One region of the Lentibacillus juripiscarius genome, then DNA from elsewhere that is predicted to be linked to it. Evidence: riboswitches for the same ligand, from Rfam matches in the RefSeq annotation. Region 1 holds a riboswitch; each other region holds the start of a gene.
What was found. A riboswitch is a leader RNA that binds a small molecule or an ion and turns the genes downstream of it on or off. The one in region 1 is predicted to bind thiamine pyrophosphate.

Region 1 (4,981 bases):
CAGGTCAGAAGGTAGCCGATTTTGGATTTGGGTACCATCTTTGTTTCTTTTTGTGAGATCTTCTTTTTTGTTAAAAAGGGTTTGCGGATAAATTCGGTTATTTTATCGAAAACGATTAAGTGTGTCAGCCGGTAGCTGGCAAGTATAAGCATGATAAAAGCCATCCAGGTTAATTCCAATTCCATATGTAAGACAGATCCTTCCGATTTTTCACCTTAGCCTTACCGTAATAGAGAATCTTAATCAGGGACTCGATACGTTATAGGGAAGTCAGATCTCGACTAGGCCTCAGATGTGCGTGACTTTTAAGTTATAAAGTCGTAATAGGCAGAATGAATTTGACTCAATTTGGATAGTTCATGATTTCCTGCGTTTCACTATAGATTATTTTGGTGGGGGCGTTTATAATGAGAGTAACAACTTAAACGGTTCATTGAAACATATGAAGGGGAGGATGTTACGGTGACAAATGAACAATATGATCAAATTATGCAAGCTATAAAGGAATTGCATAATCAGATGCAGGACGGGTTTGCAAAAATTGACAAACGATTTGAAGAAGTAGATAAGCGATTTGACGCAATGGATGAAAAAGTAAACAAATTGCAGGACAGTATGGATCTGCTTGCTTAGAAAAACTTTGAAAACGAGAGTGAATTTCATAATTCAATATCTACCTTTAAAATACGAAAAATTAGGTTATTGCGTTTGATTTCCACTTCAGGCGGACGCTTTCCGCGGGCGGCTGATGAGCCTCCTCATGCTCGTCGTGTTGCAAGTGTGGTCGTGGATGCAGCACTCCTCGCAGGTCGAAGCTTACTCATGGAAGCTTTACTTTGGGCTAACGCCTTGCGGGGTCTCATGTAGGCCTCTTATCCCGCAGGAGTCGTCCGCCTTCCGTTCCAATCTTCTAAGGTAGAGTACGAATGATTAAGTGTATTTTCAGTTATAAGTTCGTATATTAAGCAAAAAAGTATTTACAGAATCAAAAAGGCAATCGGTCAGTATTGAACAATCTACCACTGCTTACTTGAGGGATTGTATCTGTAATAATTTTGGGTAACAGGCACTTTTTTATCCTCCTCCTGTCATACTATCGGAAGAAAAGTGGGACATCAATTTTAATAATACGTTAGGCAAGAAAAAGCTTATCACACTTAAGTGATAAGCTTTTTCCTATTAAAAAATCTGTTCTTTTTCTTGCTCCTCAATGCCTTTCATGTATTTAATCCGATTTTGCTTGGACGCAGCGCTCACTTGCTCATCGGCATGATAGGATGATCTTACCAGTGGACCGGATTCGCAATGGCTAAAGCCTTTCTCCAGCGCAATTTGCTTTAGTACTTCAAATTCATCCGGGTGGTAGTACCGTTCAATATTCAAGTGTTTTTTCGTCGGCTGCAGGTACTGGCCGATCGTCATGATATCCACATTGTGGGCACGCAAATCATCCATCGCTTCCATGATTTCATCTTTTGTTTCGCCCAATCCAACCATGATACTTGATTTTGTCGGTGTATTAGGAGCGATTTCTTTGACGCGTTCCAGCAGTTTCAGGGAACGATCGTATGTAGCAATCGCACGCACCCGTTTCGTCAGTCTGCGAACGGTTTCAATGTTATGATTAAATATATCCGGTTCACTGTTCATTAACGTATACAGGCTTTCATAGTCACCTTTCATATCGGATGGAAGAATCTCAATCGTGCATCCTGGATTTTTGCGGCGGATAGCCCGGACAGTTTCAGCAAAAACGGCTGCACCGCCATCATTCAAATCATCACGTGCAACAGCGGTTACGACCACATGTTTCAGACCCATAATTTCGACCGATTCAGCTACTCGTTCCGGCTCTCCCCAATCCAGTTCACTAGGCCGACCGGTTGCCACCGCACAAAATCGGCAGCCGCGTGTGCACACGTTGCCTAAAATCATAAATGTTGCTGTCTGACGCTCGCTCCAACACTCATGAATATTGGGGCAGCGGGCTTCCTCGCAAACCGTATTCAAACGTTTTTCCCGCATTAATTTTTTTAGGCCGGTATACGATTTATTCGTTTTCAGATCTGTTTTTAACCACTCAGGTTTACGGATATGCTGATAGTTTTTAGCCATGTTTCACGGACTCCTTTCGTAATCGATTATAGTTCCACTCATCGGAACGATATTTTGTTTCTGCTAAATGATAAACTTCTTCCCACTGTTGTCGTGACAGTTCGAAGGGGCGTAACGTTACCCCCAAACCCGATTCGAACCCTGCATAAAACGCATGCTTCATCATGTCGTACGTGTGCGTTTTGTTCGTTAATTGATCAATGGTGACGGCTTTTTCCTGAAAAGCTTCACGTTTCCTTTGCTTGATCGCCTCAGAAGGAAAGCGGAACAAATCATAAAGCATCCCGGTATCCATGTCCATGGGAATCGATCCATGCTGCAGCAGGACACCTTTATTTCTGGTCTGCGCATTTCCGGATAGCTTTTTACCGTCAGCCATCATTTCGTAAAAAGCTGCTTTTTCAAAACAGACAGCGGTGCGATCTCTTGCTGTATCTTTATCCGGCATCGCATAATCAACCGTAATACCTAAGTTCTTAAACCCTTCCACAAGTCCCTTTGACAAAACATAATAGGCCTCACGTACAGACGCAGGAATACCCGGTTGATCCTCGGAAACGACAATGCTGTATGTCAGTTCATTATCATGCAGTACTGCACTGCCGCCCGTTAAGCGGCGGACAAAATGGCAATTATATGATCGTACTGCATCAAAATCGATTGCTTTATCGCTCTTTTGGAATTGCCCAATAGAAAGCGTCGGTCTGGACCAGCCGTAAAAGCGCAATGTCGGCGGGATTTTCCCTTCACTATGCCAGTTTAATAGCGCTTCATCCAATGCCATGTTCACCGCTGCATCCTGATATCCACTATCCAGAAAATACCACTCCTTATGCAAATCCAGCACCTCCTCCCAGTCGCTAAACACTACATTGTGCCCATTTTTAGTGCCCATTTAAAAAAAAAGCTGCACTTGCATGAAGTGCAGCCCGCTGTAAGGTATACGGGTATCCCATATGCCTTACGTACAAGAGTCACTTACCCACGCTAGTATTACCTATCTCGGGCACAAAGGGTTTAAACGACCATCGTTATTCTCAGCCAAAAAGGCTCCCCTAGTGAAAAATAAATTTTACCAATTTAGTTTAACAGTTCTGAAGATTACTGTAAAGGAAAATTATTCCTTTACGGTATGCCATAAAAACCTATATTAGATACATGTTGGCTAAAAAATTTAAAAGGGTTTGCTCTGGCGGAAGTGCTACCGGCCTATGTCAGCGGGGATATAACCGTATTGAATGCTTGTGGCGATGGGGAAAAGGGGGGGTGAGTAATTTGCGTATGGTTATACAGATATTAGAAGAGTACTGAAAATAAATAAGCTATTTGAAACAGCCGCATTTTTCAATAGAAGAATTCGGCTGTTTTCTTGGAGAAGTCTGAATTGATTTATTTGAAGGGTTGCTGAACTTTTTCTAATCTGCTCAAATAGAAATCGGAAATAGCAATGGAAGCAGCACCAAGGGTACTTGAATATTTCTCCAGTACAGAAAATTTAATATCAGTATTTTCATAATGGTATTGAGACAATCTTTCACGAAATACATGATTAATCGGATTTGAAATCCAATTGCTAAATTGTGATATTCTGTTTCCTATAATAACCATTTCAGGATTAAACGTATTGATAACGTTTGTCAACCCAATTCCTATATATTCTCCTAATGTGTGCAGGATTTGTAAAACCTTTTGATTCCCCATTTTTGCTTCTGTTATGAGTTCTTCCAAAGTAATATTCTCATTGCCTTTTAAAACACTTTGTTTATTTGCATACTGTAAAAGAGCATTTTCCGATGCATATAGTTCCCAGCACCCCTGGTTGCCACAGGGACATTTTCGTCCGTTAGCTTCTATAGTAAAGTGTCCCATCTCTCCTGATATGCCGGACGTACCAGTGTAAAGATTGTTTTGGATAATAATTCCCGCCCCTATTCCAATACCTATACTGATGTATATTAAGTTTGAACTGTTTTTTCCGGCACCGTATAGGTGTTCACCATGTGCACCACAATTTGCTTCATTTTGAATCTTTACTGGAATGTGGAAATCATTTTGAATGTCTGCTTTTAAATCAATTTGCTTCCACTCAAGATTTGGAGCAAATAAGATCTTTTCATTATGATCTACATTACCAGGAACTCCTATACCTATGCCTATAACTCCATATGGACTATCCGGTGCCTTAGTAATTAATGAACCGATAATGAAAATTAAAGTATTTTTTACGTCAGTATATTTATTACTTGTTAATGATCTACTGACCTCCTCCATTATAGTTCCGTTTAAATCCGTTAATACACCTAAAACATAATTAACCCCCAAATCTATTCCTATTGAGTACCCCGCATGGTTATTAAAATAAAGCATAACAGGTCTTCTTCCACCACTGGATTGGCCTGATTCTATTTCATTTGCAAATGATTCTTCAATTAATTCTGAAACCATAGTAGAAACGGTTGCTTTATTCAATCCGGTGATTTTAGAGATCTGTGTGCGGGATAATGGACCTTTATCTTTAATGGAATTAAAAACAATTGATTTATTCATTCGTTTAACAAAACTTTGATCGCCAGTTTGTAGTTTTTTCATATACTCTCTTTTCTCCTCAACAAATTAAGTCTCTTAATTCTATCATAAAACTTGAGGAGAATTCACAGATAACCAAGATGACTTTGTTTAAGTACTAAATGAATTAATGGTTTTACTCTATTTATATAATTGGCGTTAAAAGATTTTACGGTGATTTTGAGTGAAAATATTAGAAAGAAGTTATAGGATTAGAAAAACTATTGACAACGTTTTCAATATAGGAGTAAACTTAGTTTAAAAGATAAACAAAGTTACTTTTAGTTAAATAAAACTGAGA
Region 2 (4,981 bases), on a different contig from region 1:
GTCGACCTTGCAGCGGGGCCGTGTTGGGCTTGATATCAATGTGAAGCAGGCAGAGCGATTTCTTCACCGTTTTGATAAAATCAGCAACCGGCTGTCGTTCAGCATTATTATGCTCGCATTCAGCATCCTGATGGCCGGTTTAATTATCGGATCGGCCATCACCGACCAGAGCACCGTCATCTGGGAGCTGCCCATCATTGAAATCGGAGCCGTCATCGCAACACTCATGTTCATCCTCATGGTCATTACCATCATCCGCTCCGGCCGCATGTAACAGGTAGCTGACAGCGCACCGGGACGCGGGGACGGGCTCAGTGACGGGCTCCTTGTCCCGGCTTGATCGAGGCGTCTGGGACCCGGCCAATCCGGCATCTGTCCCAACCTGCCAGTCCTGACTGTGATGGCGCCGCTGGGAAAATGACCCCGCCCCTATGTTTCGATTCCAAAATTTGGTGGAACCGTAAGCCTGTCCCCATGTCCCAGAAATCTAGTGAAACGATTTCATATCTGGTAGAAACGTGGTATAATATAAAATTGTGATTAGTTTTCCTATCCCTCTGTAACACGATAACACCATGAGCAATCATAAAGGGGTTTTTATTTTGTCAGCAGAACAGATTGGCTTTACATTGCTTTATCTCGGTTTGTTTTTACTGCTTGGTAAATGGATTCGCGTCAGGGTGAAGTGGACGCAGAATCTATTTTTGCCTTCTTCTATTATTGGAGGTTTTTTGGCGTTATTGGTCGGTCCTCAAGTGTTGGGGAAGATTTTAGGAATGTTTGCCGGTAGTGACTCATTGTTAAATAATGGGCTCATCCCTCCGCAAGTGACAGAAGTTTGGGGAACGCTGCCCGGACTGATGATTAATGTTGTGTTTGCATCCTTATTCCTCGGTACGACCATCCCCGGCATCAAAAAGATTTGGCGCTTAGCCGGTGCACAGCTTTCATTTGGCTGGACGATGGGCTGGGGCCAATATGTGTTAGGGATATTGCTGGCTGTTCTTGTTTTATCGCCGCTTTTCGGACTGCCGCCGATGACCGGAGCCTTAATTGAAATTGCCTTCGAAGGTGGTCACGGAACAGCGGCAGGCATGGGCGAGACGTTCAAGGATCTTGGCTTTGAGGAAGCATATGATCTGTCCATTGGCTTGGCGACAGTCGGTTTAATATCCGGTGTCGTTGCCGGCATTATTTTGATCAATTGGGGTGTCAGAAGAAATAAGACACAAGTAATCAAAAACGTCGAAGGTTTCTCTGATCTGCGAAAACGAGGGATTATGGAATTTCAGAACAGGGAACCTGCCGCTAATATGACGGTCAGGACAGAATCGATTGAACCGCTGTCACTGCATTTTGCGCTTGTTGGACTTGCTGTGTTAGTCGGCTATCTCATACTGCAATTTTTGATTTGGCTGGAAAGCGTCACTTGGGGCGCTATGACAGGCTCGGAATTTATGACGTATATTCCATTGTTTCCTTTGGCCATGATAGGCGGTATTATTGTGCAGCTGATTTTCAGCAAACTAGACCAGAACCATATATTGGACCGGCCGATGATCAGCCGTATCCAGGGATTTGCGCTGGATATATTAGTCGTGACGGCAATTGGTACGATTTCGCTTGATGTCATCGGTAACCACATTATTCCATTCCTGTTGCTAGCTGCATTGGGAATTACCTGGAATATATTCGGTGTGCTTGTGTTAGCACCGCGTATTATTCCGACCTATTGGTTCGAACGTGCCATGGGGGACTTCGGGCAATCAATGGGTGTAACAGCAACAGGACTATTGCTTATGCGTGTGGTTGATCCGAAAAATGATTCGCCCGCGTTTGAAAGCTTTGGCTATAAACAATTAGTCTTTGAGCCACTGCTTGGCGGCGGACTTGTAACATCGCTGTCCGTACCGCTCATCTTTGAATTCGGCCCGATTCCATTTCTCATTATTTCAGCCGTCATGTGCCTCTTAGGCCTGCTGATGGGGCTCTTGTACTTCGGTAAGAAGAAAAGTTAAGGGATGCGGGGCCCCTCCACGTCCCGTTGACAGTTTTGAATTTTCGTGCTATGTTGTTTTTACAAAATTTTATAACCTTAGATTCCACTAGGGGTGCCTTTTAAAAAGGCTGAGATCGAAGTGATGGACTTTGAGACCCTTTGAACTTGAGACGGTTAAGGCCGGCGTAGGGAAGTGGCAAGTAGTTGAGCAGCGTTTCATTCATGGTTGAATAAGCGTGAAAACCACTTTCCGACGTCTATGGAAAGTGGTTTTTTGTATTGTCAGAAAACTATTAGCCGGGCCAGATCCAAACCCAATCCAAAGCCAAAAGGGGGGATGCGCGATTCGGGAATTCCATATTATTTCGACTGGGCAGCAGTCCGCTGGTGAGTTGGTCTCTATTCTTAAACAGATACATCCGTATATTGATTTTGTCCATCTTCGTGAAAAAACGTGGACGGATAAAGAAATGGTGGAAGCCATCGATAGACTTTTGTCCCAAGGCGTACCGAGCGAGAAGATTATTGTGAACAATCGGATTGCGGTGGCACATGTCACAGGAGTACGGGGCGTTCAGCTGACCCATCAAAGCATTGGCCTGCCGAAAGTCAAAAACTATTATGATCACTTGCGGATAGGCTGTTCGGTTCATTCTACAGATGAAGCGATAAACGCCGCGGATCATGGGGCGGATTATCTGGTGTATGGACACATCTTTGAAAGCGGTTCAAAGCCAGGGTTGGCACCTCGAGGACTGAAAAATCTGCAGGACGTCGCCGAGAGTACAACGGTTCCGGTTATTGCAATTGGTGGTATAACGCCTGAAAACACACGGGATGTCCTGGCAGCCGGCGCCAGTGGTATTGCGGTTCTATCTGGGGTGCTTTTGGCGAGGAACCCATTGGAAGCTGTCAGGAGCTACCGGCGTCAATTAGCAGCTGTAGGGGACGAAAAAGCGGTGTGGTGATGGGCTTGCATCTGGCGGGCGAGGGTGTTTTGACTTGGATGTACAATCCACTTGTGTGCCAGCTCGGGGAGCATGTGACTGTCTGCCAATCTATTAAGGAGGTGAACGTATGCGACTCATTGTCAACGGCAATAGCGCTCAAGTGCCGGAAAAAGTGAAAACCATTTCAGATGTGAAGCGGTATTTTAATATCGACCAATCTGTTGTGATTGTGGAACATAACGGCGACATTCTGGATAAGGACTACCACACACAACAGGAAGTGGCCGATGGAGATAAGATTGAATTAGTACAATTTGTAGGAGGCGGTTGAATGTTAACAGTTGGTGAAAAGCAATTTAACTCACGGTTATTTTTGGGGACAGGGAAGTACCCTGACTTTGATGTACAAAAAGAAGCGGTAAATGTCTCTGGAACAGATGTTTTGACGTTTTCGGTGCGCCGGATGAATATTTTTGAGCCTTCTCAGCCGAATTTTCTGGAAAAACTTGATGTAGAAAAATACAGTCTGCTGCCAAATACGGCTGGTGCCAAAACAGCACAAGAAGCGGTGCGCACCGCCAAGCTGGCTAATGCTTCCGGGCTTTGTGACATGATTAAAGTAGAAGTGATTGGCTGTGATAAAACATTGCTGCCTGACCCGGTGGAGACATTAAAAGCGACAGAGGAATTGGTGAAAGAAGGCTACACGGTGCTCCCGTATACGTCCGATGATGTAGTGCTGGCGCAAAGGCTGGAGGAATTGGGTGCACATGCTGTGATGCCGGGTGCCTCCCCAATCGGATCCGGGCAGGGAATTATAAATCCGCTTAATTTAAGTTTAATCATCGAGCAATTAACGGTTCCTGTCATTGTCGATGCTGGAATCGGCTCCCCGAAAGATGTGGTGACCGCAATGGAAATTGGCGCGGACGGGGTGCTGCTGAACACGGCCGTTTCTGCTGCATCCAACCCGGTCAAAATGGCTGAGGCGATGAAACTTGCGGCAGAATCTGGCCGGCTTGGCTATGAAGCAGGGCGCATTCCAACAAAACGATACGCCACAGCGAGCAGTCCAATGGAAGGAATCAGTGTCTAATGGTGGAACGCTATTCCAGGCAAATTTTATTTTCCGGTATTCAGGAAGAGGGGCAGGTCCTGCTCGGGAACAAGCATGTCCTGGTGATTGGTGCCGGTGCACTTGGCACTGGAAATGCGGAAGTGCTTGTTCGTTCCGGTGTCGGCAAAATGACCATTGTCGACAGGGATTACGTGGAGTGGAGCAATTTGCAGCGGCAGCAATTGTATACGGAGGAAGATGCCAAAAACCATATCCCGAAAGTCATTTCCGCTAAAGAACGATTGGAAGCGATTAACATTGATGTGACAATCGAGGCGCATATTGTTGATATCACGCCGGCTGAAATGGAGCAGTTTGTCCCTGGCGTTGATTTAATCATGGATGCTACCGATAATTTTGAAATCCGCATGATAATCAATGACGCGGCTCAAAAATACGGCATTCCGTGGATTTATGGGTCGATTGTCGCCAGTTATGGTGTGAGTTATGCCGTCATTCCGGGGAAATCCCCGTGCCTGCATTGTCTCTTGGGTGACATTCCCATTGGCGGGCTGACCTGTGACACGGGCGGGGTCATCAGTCCGGTCGTTCAGCTGGTGGTCGGGCATCAGACTGCTGAAGCGCTGAAAATCCTTACTGAAAACTGGAGTCACTTGCGGCAGGAGCTGATCTCTTTCGATGTATGGGCGAATCACCATTCATCCATTAACGTCGAAAAGCTAAAAAAAGATGCTTGTCCGTCGTGCGGACCGGAAGCCATGTACCCATTTTTGGCTTATCACGATCACACGAAAACGGAAGTGCTCTGCGGGCGGGATACAGTACAGATCCGCCCGCCATCAAAAGAAACAAGAGATCTGGAAGTAACTGCTGCCAACTTAGCCAAACTTGGAAAAGTAGAACAGAATGCATTTTTACTCCAGTTTAAAACGGATAAAAATCGACTGGTTCTAT
Region 3 (4,981 bases), on a different contig from region 1:
AGCCCACCCGGTGGTCCCAATATAGAAATAAGTGTCCCCTTGATTAACCGCTGCCGCTCCAAGTGTAGAAGCACCGGCATCCCCACTCCCGCATAAAACAGGCGTGGACTCAAAAAAACCAGTTTCTTCAGCAGCTGTTTCCGTCACCAGTCCAACAATATCTTCTGAATTGTGGAGTGTCGGGAGCTGGCGTGCATTTATACCAAACATTTGCAAAATTTCGGGCTCCCATTGTTGCGTAGTTAAATTCATCATCCCAGTCGTAGCAGCTGTTGTCGGATCTGTCGCAAAGGCGTTCGTCAATTGATGAATCACGGAATCCTTTGCGCTAAACACATAGCATTGGGTTGCTTCATGCAATGTAGGATGATGATTTTCAAACCAAAGCAGTTTGGCAAGCGGTGTAGAAGAACGAACAGTGTTTCCTGTTTTTTTGTGAATAGTTGGAAGCTTTTCATTTATGATAGTTGCCTCCTGATCTGCCCGGGTATCCAAATATAAGATTGCTCTTTGGTTAGGGTGCTTCTCAGAAATTGGAATGACGTCTTCCATCTGGCCTGAAAATGTAATCACCTCTACTTGCTTCGGATCAATCTGTATTTTTGTCCACCATTTGTTAGCAATTTCTTTTACTTTAGTCCACCAGTCAATCGTGTTTTGTTCGATTTCACCATTTTCACCGTGATATGTATTCAAAAGAACGGTGTACTCTCCCGTGATGCTAGCGTGTTTGTCAAGCAGCATCCCCTTAATTGCAGCCGTTCCAATATCAAAAACAGCGACGTATGTTTCCATGTTGAATCCCCCTCCCAAGTCTTTACGGAATAAATGCCCACGATTTTATTTTCTATCATAGCGTAGGATGAGGTGCCTGTCACCACCCGAGCTTTGTCGAAATACGTCGAACGAATTCCATATAAAATTAAAGCTCCATAAAATGGCATTTTCTCCAGCTGCTTTTTGTTATTTTGAGATTTTAACCGAATGTTGGTTCGCCAAATCCGAAATGTTCCTCTTTTTAAAGGTTTTAAAATGAATTTTGCCTCGAACGAACGTTCTTGACCTTTGGCAGGTTTGAGCTTATCCTATACTTAATCGATTTGGGATAGGAGAAGGTAAGGGGGGGGTTCAGATAGTATCGCGTGCAAATGAAGTTTTGCCTCAGCTCAGTTCAGATAAGTTCGGGACTGGGAAGCTAGGAATTCATGAATCAGCGGGGACTCCGGAAGCTGGATGGGGCGGCTTTTCCCTGGATATCAAATACAGAAAGGGATGGTATAGGACCGATGGGGCGCAAAAAGCGGATTTGGGTGCCGGATTCATTTTATCATGTCGTTTGTCGCGGCAATCGTCGTGACGCTCTTTTCAATGATGAAGGTGATTTTAAAACCTTTCTTTACATCCTTCAACAGATTAATAAGAAAGCTCCTTTTGAATTAATCTCCTACTGTTTGATGACCAACCATTTTCACCTGCAAATACGCTCCAAAGAACAACCTCTTTCCAAAGTTATGTCACTCATCAATAAGCAGTATGCTGATTATTACAATACGAAGAACAAGGTGACCGGCCATGTTTTTGAAAAACGGTATTATGATAGACTAGCTGAATCGAAACTGGCGATGCTCAAAGTTAGCCGTTACATCCATTTGAACCCAGTGGACGCCAGCATGGTGACAAACGCCCAAAGTTATCAGTGGAGCAGTTACTGGTACTATATGCACACGTCCACTCATGGTCTTCTGAATACGGCCATTATCCTGGATTGCTTTCCGGGGAATGAGTGGGAGAAGCGCCGGCGATATCGGGAATTTTGTGAGGAGGTGCCTGTCACCACCCGAATTTTGTCGAATTCCACTTGATAAGATTCTTTCCAGCAAAGGCCGGTCAATGGGGGGGGGGTACACAAAAATGGCATCCCATGCTTAAGGATGCCATTTTTATGCCAAGAATCAGACGGTACTGCTTTTGGCCGATAGCCATTCTTCTTTCGTGTAGGCCATTTCCCAAAATGCAAGTTCGTATTCTTTCGCGATTACGAATTGTTCTTTGATTTTTTCCTTTTCCTTGTCGCTTGCTTCCTCAGCAAGCTGATCCAGCAAGTCCATTTGCTCCTGCGTTGATGTCTGAAACCAATTATCCGCATACATATTTATCCAATTTTGATAGATGGTCTGGCCGGGTTTTGCATCCTGATTGGTTTTTCCAATGTCTGCGTACAGCCAGTAGCACGGAAGCATGGCGGCAACGGTCTGGCTGAGTTGTCCGGAAAGTGCTGCTCTGTACAAGTGTGATGTGTAGGCATAGGCAGTTGGCGCCGGCTTGAACTGGTTCATGTCCTCATCGGTGATGTTCAGCAATTCTGCATGCTCATGGTGCACGGTCAACTCCGCTTCCGCCGTCATTTTGGCCTTTTCGGCAAGCATACCAGCCACTTGAAAATCTTCTGCTTGCGAAGCGGCGATTGCATGCACCTTGCCAAAATGCTTCAGGTAATAAATGTCCTGAAGAATGTAGAACTTGAACGTATCTAGCGGCAGATCCCCCCGCACAATACCCTGGACAAATGGGTGGTTCAAACTCTGCCCCCAGCTTTCCGTTGTTGCCTGACGCAGTGATTCAGTAAAGCGCATAAAAAATCCTCCCCTTTTTCATTGATGTTGACCTGGCGCGCCAGGAGAAAGGGAGGTCATTTAAAATATTCAGAACACGAATGGCACATAGGTTCAACCAAACTTCGTGCTTGATGTATCCATTTTAATTGACGCTGAATTCCACTTTCCTCCGCTGGCACTAACCAGGTCAGGTTCAAGGGTCTTAGAGTCCACTCTAATCTCAGCCTTCAAAAGGCACCCCTAGTGAAAACGCTATACGAATATACTGTAACATAGGTGGAGGGAAAAGGAAATGGTGCCTGTCACCGCCCGGATTTTGTCGAACAACTCTTATAAAATTAAAATAGAAATCGATAAATAAATCTTAAGGGCAGGAATTTGTTAGAATTTATCGAAGTATTAAATGAATTTATCAAAGAGGTACGGGTCCTTAGTACTTTTTTGTTTTGAAGCTTGAATAAGGGAACTATTGGGAGAAACACTTTATTTATCAAGAGGGGAAAAAACAATGGAAAGTACGAAGCGAAATTATACCGATTCCTCGGTAGAAGGTACAGGGGAAGGTCACCGTTATGCTTCATCATTTAAAGAGCAGCTAACGATAAGAGGAATCATCACTGGTGCGTTTGGTTCTATTATTATTACAACCAGCTCGATGTATGTTGCGTTAAGAATGGGGTCGTTACCGTGGCCGATTATTTTTGTTGCATTGCTGTCAATGGCGGTGTTAAAGGGGCTTGGCAGGACGAACCTAAATGAAATTAATGTAACCCATACCGCTATGTCTGCAGGAAGTATGGTTGCCGGCGGTCTTGCATTTACGATTCCAGGTTTATGGATGTTAAATCAAGATGTCAGCATCAGTTTCTGGACGCTGCTCACGGTAACTTTATCAGGAACAATAATGGGTGTAATTTTCACCGCACTTGTTCGGAAATTTTTTGTGGAACAGGAAAAGTTGCCTTATCCAATGGGAGTGGCAGCAGCTGAAACTGTTTTAACAGGTGATGAGGGTGGTTCAAAGGCCAAAACACTATTTGCCACGCTTGGTTTGGCAGCTATTTTCACAGCCATTCGGGATGGGTTAGGGTGGATACCCGGTATTTGGAACTCGACGGCTCTTGCTGCAAACAATATCTTTTTTGGCTTTCGGTTTTCGCTTATGAATTTAGGAGTCGGTTATATAATCGGACCTTTCTTGACAGGAGTTTGGTTCCTGGGATCCGTATTTTCGTACTTCTTCCTGATTCCCGTTGGAGTAGCTCAAGGCTGGTTTTCGGATGTGGAAGCGGCAAATGCCTTTAAAGATAGTCTTGGCATTGGATTGATGGTTGGCACAGGTGCAGGAATACTATTTAAAGGGATTTTACCTAAAGCCAAGCAACTATATGGTCCACTGATTAGCGGAAAAGCAGTGAAACAAAGTGACATCAATTTAAAATGGTCCCCAATTATGTTTGCGGCCGTTGCCTTTTTCTTAACCACCTTTACAGACATGACATTGCTTGCTAGTGTTTTAACCATTTTAGGAATTTGGATTATGACCGCAATGTCTGCATCGGTTACTGGCCAAACAAGTATTAATCCCATGGAAGTGTTTGGGATTATCATTTTGTTGGTGATTACATTTATACTTGACACGACAGTGATCGCAGCATTTTTAATTGCTGCTGTTGTGGCAATTGCTTGTGGATTGACAGGTGATGTTCTTAATGACTTTAAGTCCGGTAACATTCTGAGAACCAATCCGCGTGCGCAGATTATATCGGAATCCATTGGTGGGATTATAGGAGCGGTTGTCTCCGTTATTGTTCTGTTTGTTATGCATGAGGCATATGGTGCAATGGGGCCAGGCACGGATCTCCCGGCACCTCAAGCTTATGCTGTTTCAACTATGGTGGGAGGACTGCCTGATGTTACAGCTTTTTGGGCAGGTTTAGTTATTGGAATAGTCTTGTATGTGCTAAATATACCCGGAATGGTTTTAGGGTTAGGTATCTATTTACCGATGTATATATCAAGTACTGCATTTTTAGGTGGTTTAGTCGCCTTTATAGTATCAAAAGTTAACAAAGACAAGGATACCAAGGAACGCGGGTTGATTGTATCATCTGGTTTGCTTGGCGGTGAGGGCGTTGCAGGTGTTGCCATTGCGATTATTAGAGTATTAACAAGAGGATGAGACGGGGGGAGGTGGGTGTCTGTCCCACATCCCGCCGCCTATCGAAAATAGTGACAAATGGTACAGAATTTTGTATACTTTTGTCATAGCGATAATTTAATAGTTTAGTGGTATAGGTGATTTCTGTAAGAGGTTGTTCAAATAGTCCGGTAAAAAATGACACTTCGAATTTCTTCGTTGGCTT
Region 4 (4,981 bases), on a different contig from region 1:
ATAAACTAAATGATCCTGACCGTTCGGTGCGCAAGCATGTGTTTGAACAGCTGGATAAGGCGTGGGGGGCGAATGCGGACTTTTTTGGCCAGACATTGAATCACCTCGCTGGGTTTCGCCTGCAAAAATATAAACACCGGGACTGGAAGCATGTGCTGAAGGAGCCATTAGCCATTAACCGGATGAAACAGGAAACACTTGATGCAATGTGGGGTGCAATTAATCGCTATAAAACCCATTTTGTAACGTTTCTGGAGAAAAAAGCGGATATATTAGGGTTGGATCAATTAAGCTTCTATGATGTGAATGCACCCATTTCCCATTCGGTGAAAACATCATCGTATACAGAAGGTGCTAGCTTTATTATTGATCAATTCCGGAAATTCAGCCCGAAAATGGCTGATTTTGCCGAAATGGCGTTTGAAAATCGCTGGATTGAAGCGGAGGATCGTCCTGGTAAGCAACCGGGAGGGTTTTGTACCAGTTTTCCTGACAGTAAAGAAACACGTATTTTCATGACGTATTCCGGGTCGGCCGCCAATATAGCGACATTGGCACACGAGTTGGGGCATGCGTACCATCAGCACGTTATGGATGATTTGCATGGGCTGAACCAGGGATACGCCATGAATGTGGCAGAGACGGCATCAACGTTTGCTGAAATGATTGTTGCTGACGCATCGGTGAAAAGTGCAGAGACAAAAGAAGAAAAAAGCGCATTGCTGGAAGACAAAGTGAAGCGCAGTGTTGCATTTTTCATGAATATCCATGCCAGATTTATTTTTGAACAGCGCTTTTATGAGGAGCGCAAGCAAGGGATGGTGTCTGTGGATCGGCTACAGGAACTGATGGTCGACGCACAGAAAGAAGCGTATTGTGAAACACTTTCTGAGTACGATCCGAATTTCTGGGCGTCCAAACTGCACTTCCACATTACCGGTGTGCCATTCTATAACTTCCCGTATACATTTGGCTATTTGTTCAGCCTGGGGATTTATGCACACGCCCAGGAATCGGACGGGGACTTTGAGGATGACTACATCGCCTTACTTCGTGACACCGGCCGGATGACCGTGGAGGAACTGGCGGCCAAACATCTGAACGTTGACTTGACGAAGCCAGATTTTTGGGAAAATGCGATAAAGCTATGTGTTCAGGATGTAGAGGAATTTCTTTCGCTGACAGAAGCATGATTCCGTGTGGTTCCCGTCCGATGGGATCCGCCCGAAACCTGTCTCAGAAAGTGTTTGTTATTTTGCAAATAATGCGTTATACTGAAAATGTGGCTTCAAAAAGGAGGATAAAAAGGACCAAGAAGTTCAAGGCGGTGCTGCTTTGAGTAGCGGAGTGTATGTAAATGAATACATGAGCGACGGAAAAGCAAGCCAACGAAGAAATTCGAAGTGTCATTTTTACCGGACTTTTTGAACAACCTCTGAAACCAGCAAAAAAAGCATAGGTTAGAAGCCTTCAAGGGGAGCCGGATGGCTGAGAGTGAACAGTTTGCTGTTCAGACCCTTCGAACCTGTTAGTTAGTGCTAGCGTAGGGATGGCGGCTTTTTTGATGGAATAGAGAGCAGTGTGAGCGGAATTTCCCATCAGGAAGCTTCCCCTTGGCATTGCTTTTTTTGTGTTCAAAAAATGATAGGCGGAATGGTTCCGTCTGCAAAGGGGAGGAATGTTGATGCGTTCCAATCGCACGCTGTTTTTAATTGAAGTGGCTGTTTTTACAGCACTGGCATTACTGCTGGACATTATTCCGTTTTTATCTATTAAGCTCTGGGCACAGGGTGGTTCTGTATCACTGGCGATGATCCCTGTCTTCATCGTTGCTTTCCGGTGGGGGCTTAAAGGTGGTTTGCTATCGGGCTTTTTGTGGGGAATTCTGCAGGTTGCCGTTGGTACAGGATATGTACTGCATCCGGTCCAGGGTCTTATCGATTATATGCTGGCCTTTACGGTGATTGGTTTTGCCGGTGTTTTTGCAAAGCAGATACAGGAAGCGGTTCAATCCGGTCATGTGAAAACGTACCTGACTTATATTACACTTGGGGCATTCCTTGGCAGCATGCTTCGGTTTGCAGCCCATTTCGCGGCCGGTGTTGTGTTCTTTGAATCGGCAGTGGAGGGACAATCGGTCTGGTTATATTCATTCCTGTATAATGTATCCTATATTATCCCGTCCTTTATCATCTGCTCGATTGCTGTCTTCCTGCTGTTCCACAAACAGCCGAGGACATTAGTGCAGGCAGCATAACGTTCGGACCGCTCACATCACCATCGTAATGAAGAATATTCTGCAAACATGCGACTCTTTGGTATACAAAGGGTCGTTTTTTTCGATATACTTTTTAAAGGGGTGATTTCATGCGCGAACTGGTTGGCCAGTGCCAGATATGTGGTGAAAATGTCTATTGCGAGAATGGGTTTTTTGACGGCGTTCATGAGGACGGAAAACTGATGTGCAATGATTGCGCCGATGAGAATGGATCGAAATGAGTTGAGACCTCGAATTCTTTCCTGAGCGTTCTTAAGATTCGTAAATAGGTGTGTATTTTTGACAAGGGTTGCACCGCTTCTTTCACCTGTGCATAGGCTATAGCACAGTCGAGAAAGGAAGGAAGTGGTTGATGTGGAACTGACCATATCCCATGCGCTATATGGTATTTTTACACTGATCATCATTTTGACCATGATTTTTCGCAAAGGTGTTGTTCTGCCAACGTTGCTTGGCACGTTTGTCATTGCCTGGGTCTACAAAGGGAGTCTTATCGACGGATTTACCGCCATATTTAACGCAAACCTTGTCGCAGCCAAAGAACTCTTCAATATTTTCCTCATTATCACCTTTATGATGGCGTTGCTGCATTCGCTCAGAGACCTTGGCGCTGATCGGCGAATGATTAAGCCGATTCAGAAGCTGATGATCAACGGGCATGTTTCCTTCTTTGTACTGATTGCTGTAACGTACGTTATTTCTCTATTTTTTTGGCCGACGCCGGCTGTTCCGCTCATTTGTGCACTGCTGGTTCCTGCAGCTATCCGATCCGGCCTTCCTGCTATGACGGCGGCGGTTGCAGTTGCGCTGGCTGGGCAGGGAATGGCACTGTCTTCGGACTACATTGTGCAGGTGGCTCCGAATCTGTCAGCCACATCGGCGGGGATTGATACGGCGCTTGTCGCGGATAGGGCGCTTGTACTTTCGCTAATAGCAGGGATAGCAGCGATTGGGCTGGCCTACTTTCTCTACCGCAAGACGATCCGCTCCAAAGATGACCAAATGAATGAAATTGAAATGAATCAAATGCAAACTGCTAAAGAATCCGAAAATAAGTCAAAAGCAACGCATCTGAAGGCATGGAGCAAACTATTCGCCGTTCTTGTTCCAGTTGCCCTGACCACTGTTGTCGCCTACATGATGTACACGAAGCTTTATTCCGGGCGGATGTCCGGGTTTGAAGGTGGCGATGGCGCGGCATTTGTCGGTGGTGTTGCGGTTATTCTGCTGCTCTTGTCAACAGTGGCGTTTGGCCGCCAGAATGCTTTGGACTATATCACTAATCACATAACAGAAGGTTTCGTGTTTGCCTTTAAGGCAATGGGCCCGGTCATCCCCATTGCAGGTTTCTTTTTCCTTGGCAGCTCTGATTTTTCCGGAAGCATACTCGGAATGGATGAAAACGCACCAGGCCTGCTGTTTGATCTTGTCAAATCGTCGCAGGAATTCCTGCCGCAAAGTGCATTCCTTTCTGCATTCAGCGTGCTGATTATTGGCATCATCACCGGGCTTGATGGTTCTGGATTTTCCGGTTTGCCGCTAACTGGCGCACTTGCGGCATCTCTTCAAAACGGAGCCATTGATACCGGGACGCTTGCGGCAATCGGACAAATGGGCTCCATCTGGACCGGTGGCGGAACGATTGTTGCCTGGTCATCGCTGATTGCAATTGCCGGTTTTTGCGGTGTATCCGTTATGGATCTGGTCCGTAAAAACTTTGTACCGGTCATTTTCGGCTTGCTGTTATCGACAGCATTAGCGTTGTTCTTGTTCTAGCCGGTCACAGCTATCATGTTGAAATTAAAGGAAAAACGGGTATGGAATAGTAGACGTACCACTATTTTAATATGGAGGCTGTTTTTTATGGGAAATAATACAGGAACTATTATTCAGGAATCATTGGATGCGCTCATGGATGATGATGGATTTCTGCCGGAACTAACAGGGAAATCACGAGAAAAGGCCTTTTCCTCACTGGCATCAATTCTGTCAACACCGAACCATATTAATAAATCGTATCTGCGCATCACCCGTGACAACGGGAAAGTGGAGCGGGTCCCGGCATTCCGTGTCCAGCACAATAACATTTTGGGTCCGTATAAGGGTGGCATCCGGTTTCATGAGTCTGTCAAAGAGGAGGAAGTGGAAAATTTGGCAGCCCTGATGACACTGAAAAATGCACTGCACGAAGTCCCGTTTGGCGGCGGAAAAGGCGGTGTAATCATCAACCCAAGGGAATACTCAGTCAAAGAACTGAACTTGGTTTGCAAAAAGTATGTCCAGTACTTCAGTGAAATCATCGGACCTGATAAAGATATACCGGCACCGGATGTTGGAACAGGCAGTAGAGAGATGGATTGGATGATGGGCGAATATAAAAGCATCCAGCCGGGAAAACCGTACAGGGGAAGCTTCACCGGAAAAAGTGTCATGAATGGTGGATCCCTTGGCCGAAGTGCTGCAACCGGGAAAGGCGTGTATTTCTCCCTTCGCTACATGCTGCACGATTTCGTCAAGGAGCAGGAGAAGTGGCTGGCTGAACGCGATAATAAATTTGCCCAAACCGCACTCGATCACGCTGACAAAAAACTATCGATTGCCGTGCAAGGCTTCGGGAATGTTGGGTCTGTCGCAGCTTTAGAGGCATACCAGTGTGATTATTTAAATAATAACATTGTGGCCGTCAGCGACCGGAACGTGACG

Region 2: another riboswitch for thiamine pyrophosphate. It lies ahead of tenI (thiazole tautomerase TenI); the one in region 1 lies ahead of ACFSUO_RS02000 (lipoate--protein ligase family protein).
Region 3: another riboswitch for thiamine pyrophosphate. It lies ahead of tenA (thiaminase II); the one in region 1 lies ahead of ACFSUO_RS02000 (lipoate--protein ligase family protein).
Region 4: another riboswitch for thiamine pyrophosphate. It lies ahead of thiT (energy-coupled thiamine transporter ThiT); the one in region 1 lies ahead of ACFSUO_RS02000 (lipoate--protein ligase family protein).

What each region holds. Positions count from the first base shown of each region.
Region 1 covers NZ_JBHUNA010000003.1:163,347-168,327, reverse strand. Annotated here, with positions in the region: gene ACFSUO_RS02015 (DUF1360 domain-containing protein) at 1-185, opposite strand, end outside; gene ACFSUO_RS02010 (hypothetical protein) at 463-633, shown strand; gene lipA (lipoyl synthase) at 1,180-2,115, opposite strand; gene ACFSUO_RS02000 (lipoate--protein ligase family protein) at 2,108-2,953, opposite strand; TPP riboswitch at 3,078-3,182, opposite strand; gene ACFSUO_RS01995 (ROK family transcriptional regulator) at 3,505-4,704, opposite strand.
Region 2 covers NZ_JBHUNA010000038.1:99,806-104,786, reverse strand. Annotated here, with positions in the region: gene ACFSUO_RS14685 (ABC1 kinase family protein) at 1-274, shown strand, start outside; gene ACFSUO_RS14680 (sodium/glutamate symporter) at 603-2,018, shown strand; TPP riboswitch at 2,098-2,208, shown strand; gene tenI (thiazole tautomerase TenI) at 2,266-2,967, shown strand; gene thiS (sulfur carrier protein ThiS) at 3,077-3,280, shown strand; gene ACFSUO_RS14665 (thiazole synthase) at 3,281-4,045, shown strand; gene ACFSUO_RS14660 (MoeB/ThiF family adenylyltransferase) at 4,045-4,981, shown strand, end outside.
Region 3 covers NZ_JBHUNA010000034.1:9,730-14,710, reverse strand. Annotated here, with positions in the region: gene ACFSUO_RS13900 (xylulokinase) at 1-795, opposite strand, end outside; gene ACFSUO_RS13895 (transposase) at 1,287-1,862, shown strand; gene tenA (thiaminase II) at 1,953-2,633, opposite strand; TPP riboswitch at 2,763-2,867, opposite strand; gene ACFSUO_RS13885 (OPT/YSL family transporter) at 3,124-4,797, shown strand.
Region 4 covers NZ_JBHUNA010000033.1:19,697-24,677, forward strand. Annotated here, with positions in the region: gene ACFSUO_RS13635 (M3 family oligoendopeptidase) at 1-1,193, shown strand, start outside; TPP riboswitch at 1,464-1,567, shown strand; gene thiT (energy-coupled thiamine transporter ThiT) at 1,685-2,257, shown strand; gene ACFSUO_RS13645 (hypothetical protein) at 2,368-2,499, shown strand; gene ACFSUO_RS13650 (hypothetical protein) at 2,633-4,054, shown strand; gene ACFSUO_RS13655 (Glu/Leu/Phe/Val family dehydrogenase) at 4,142-4,981, shown strand, end outside.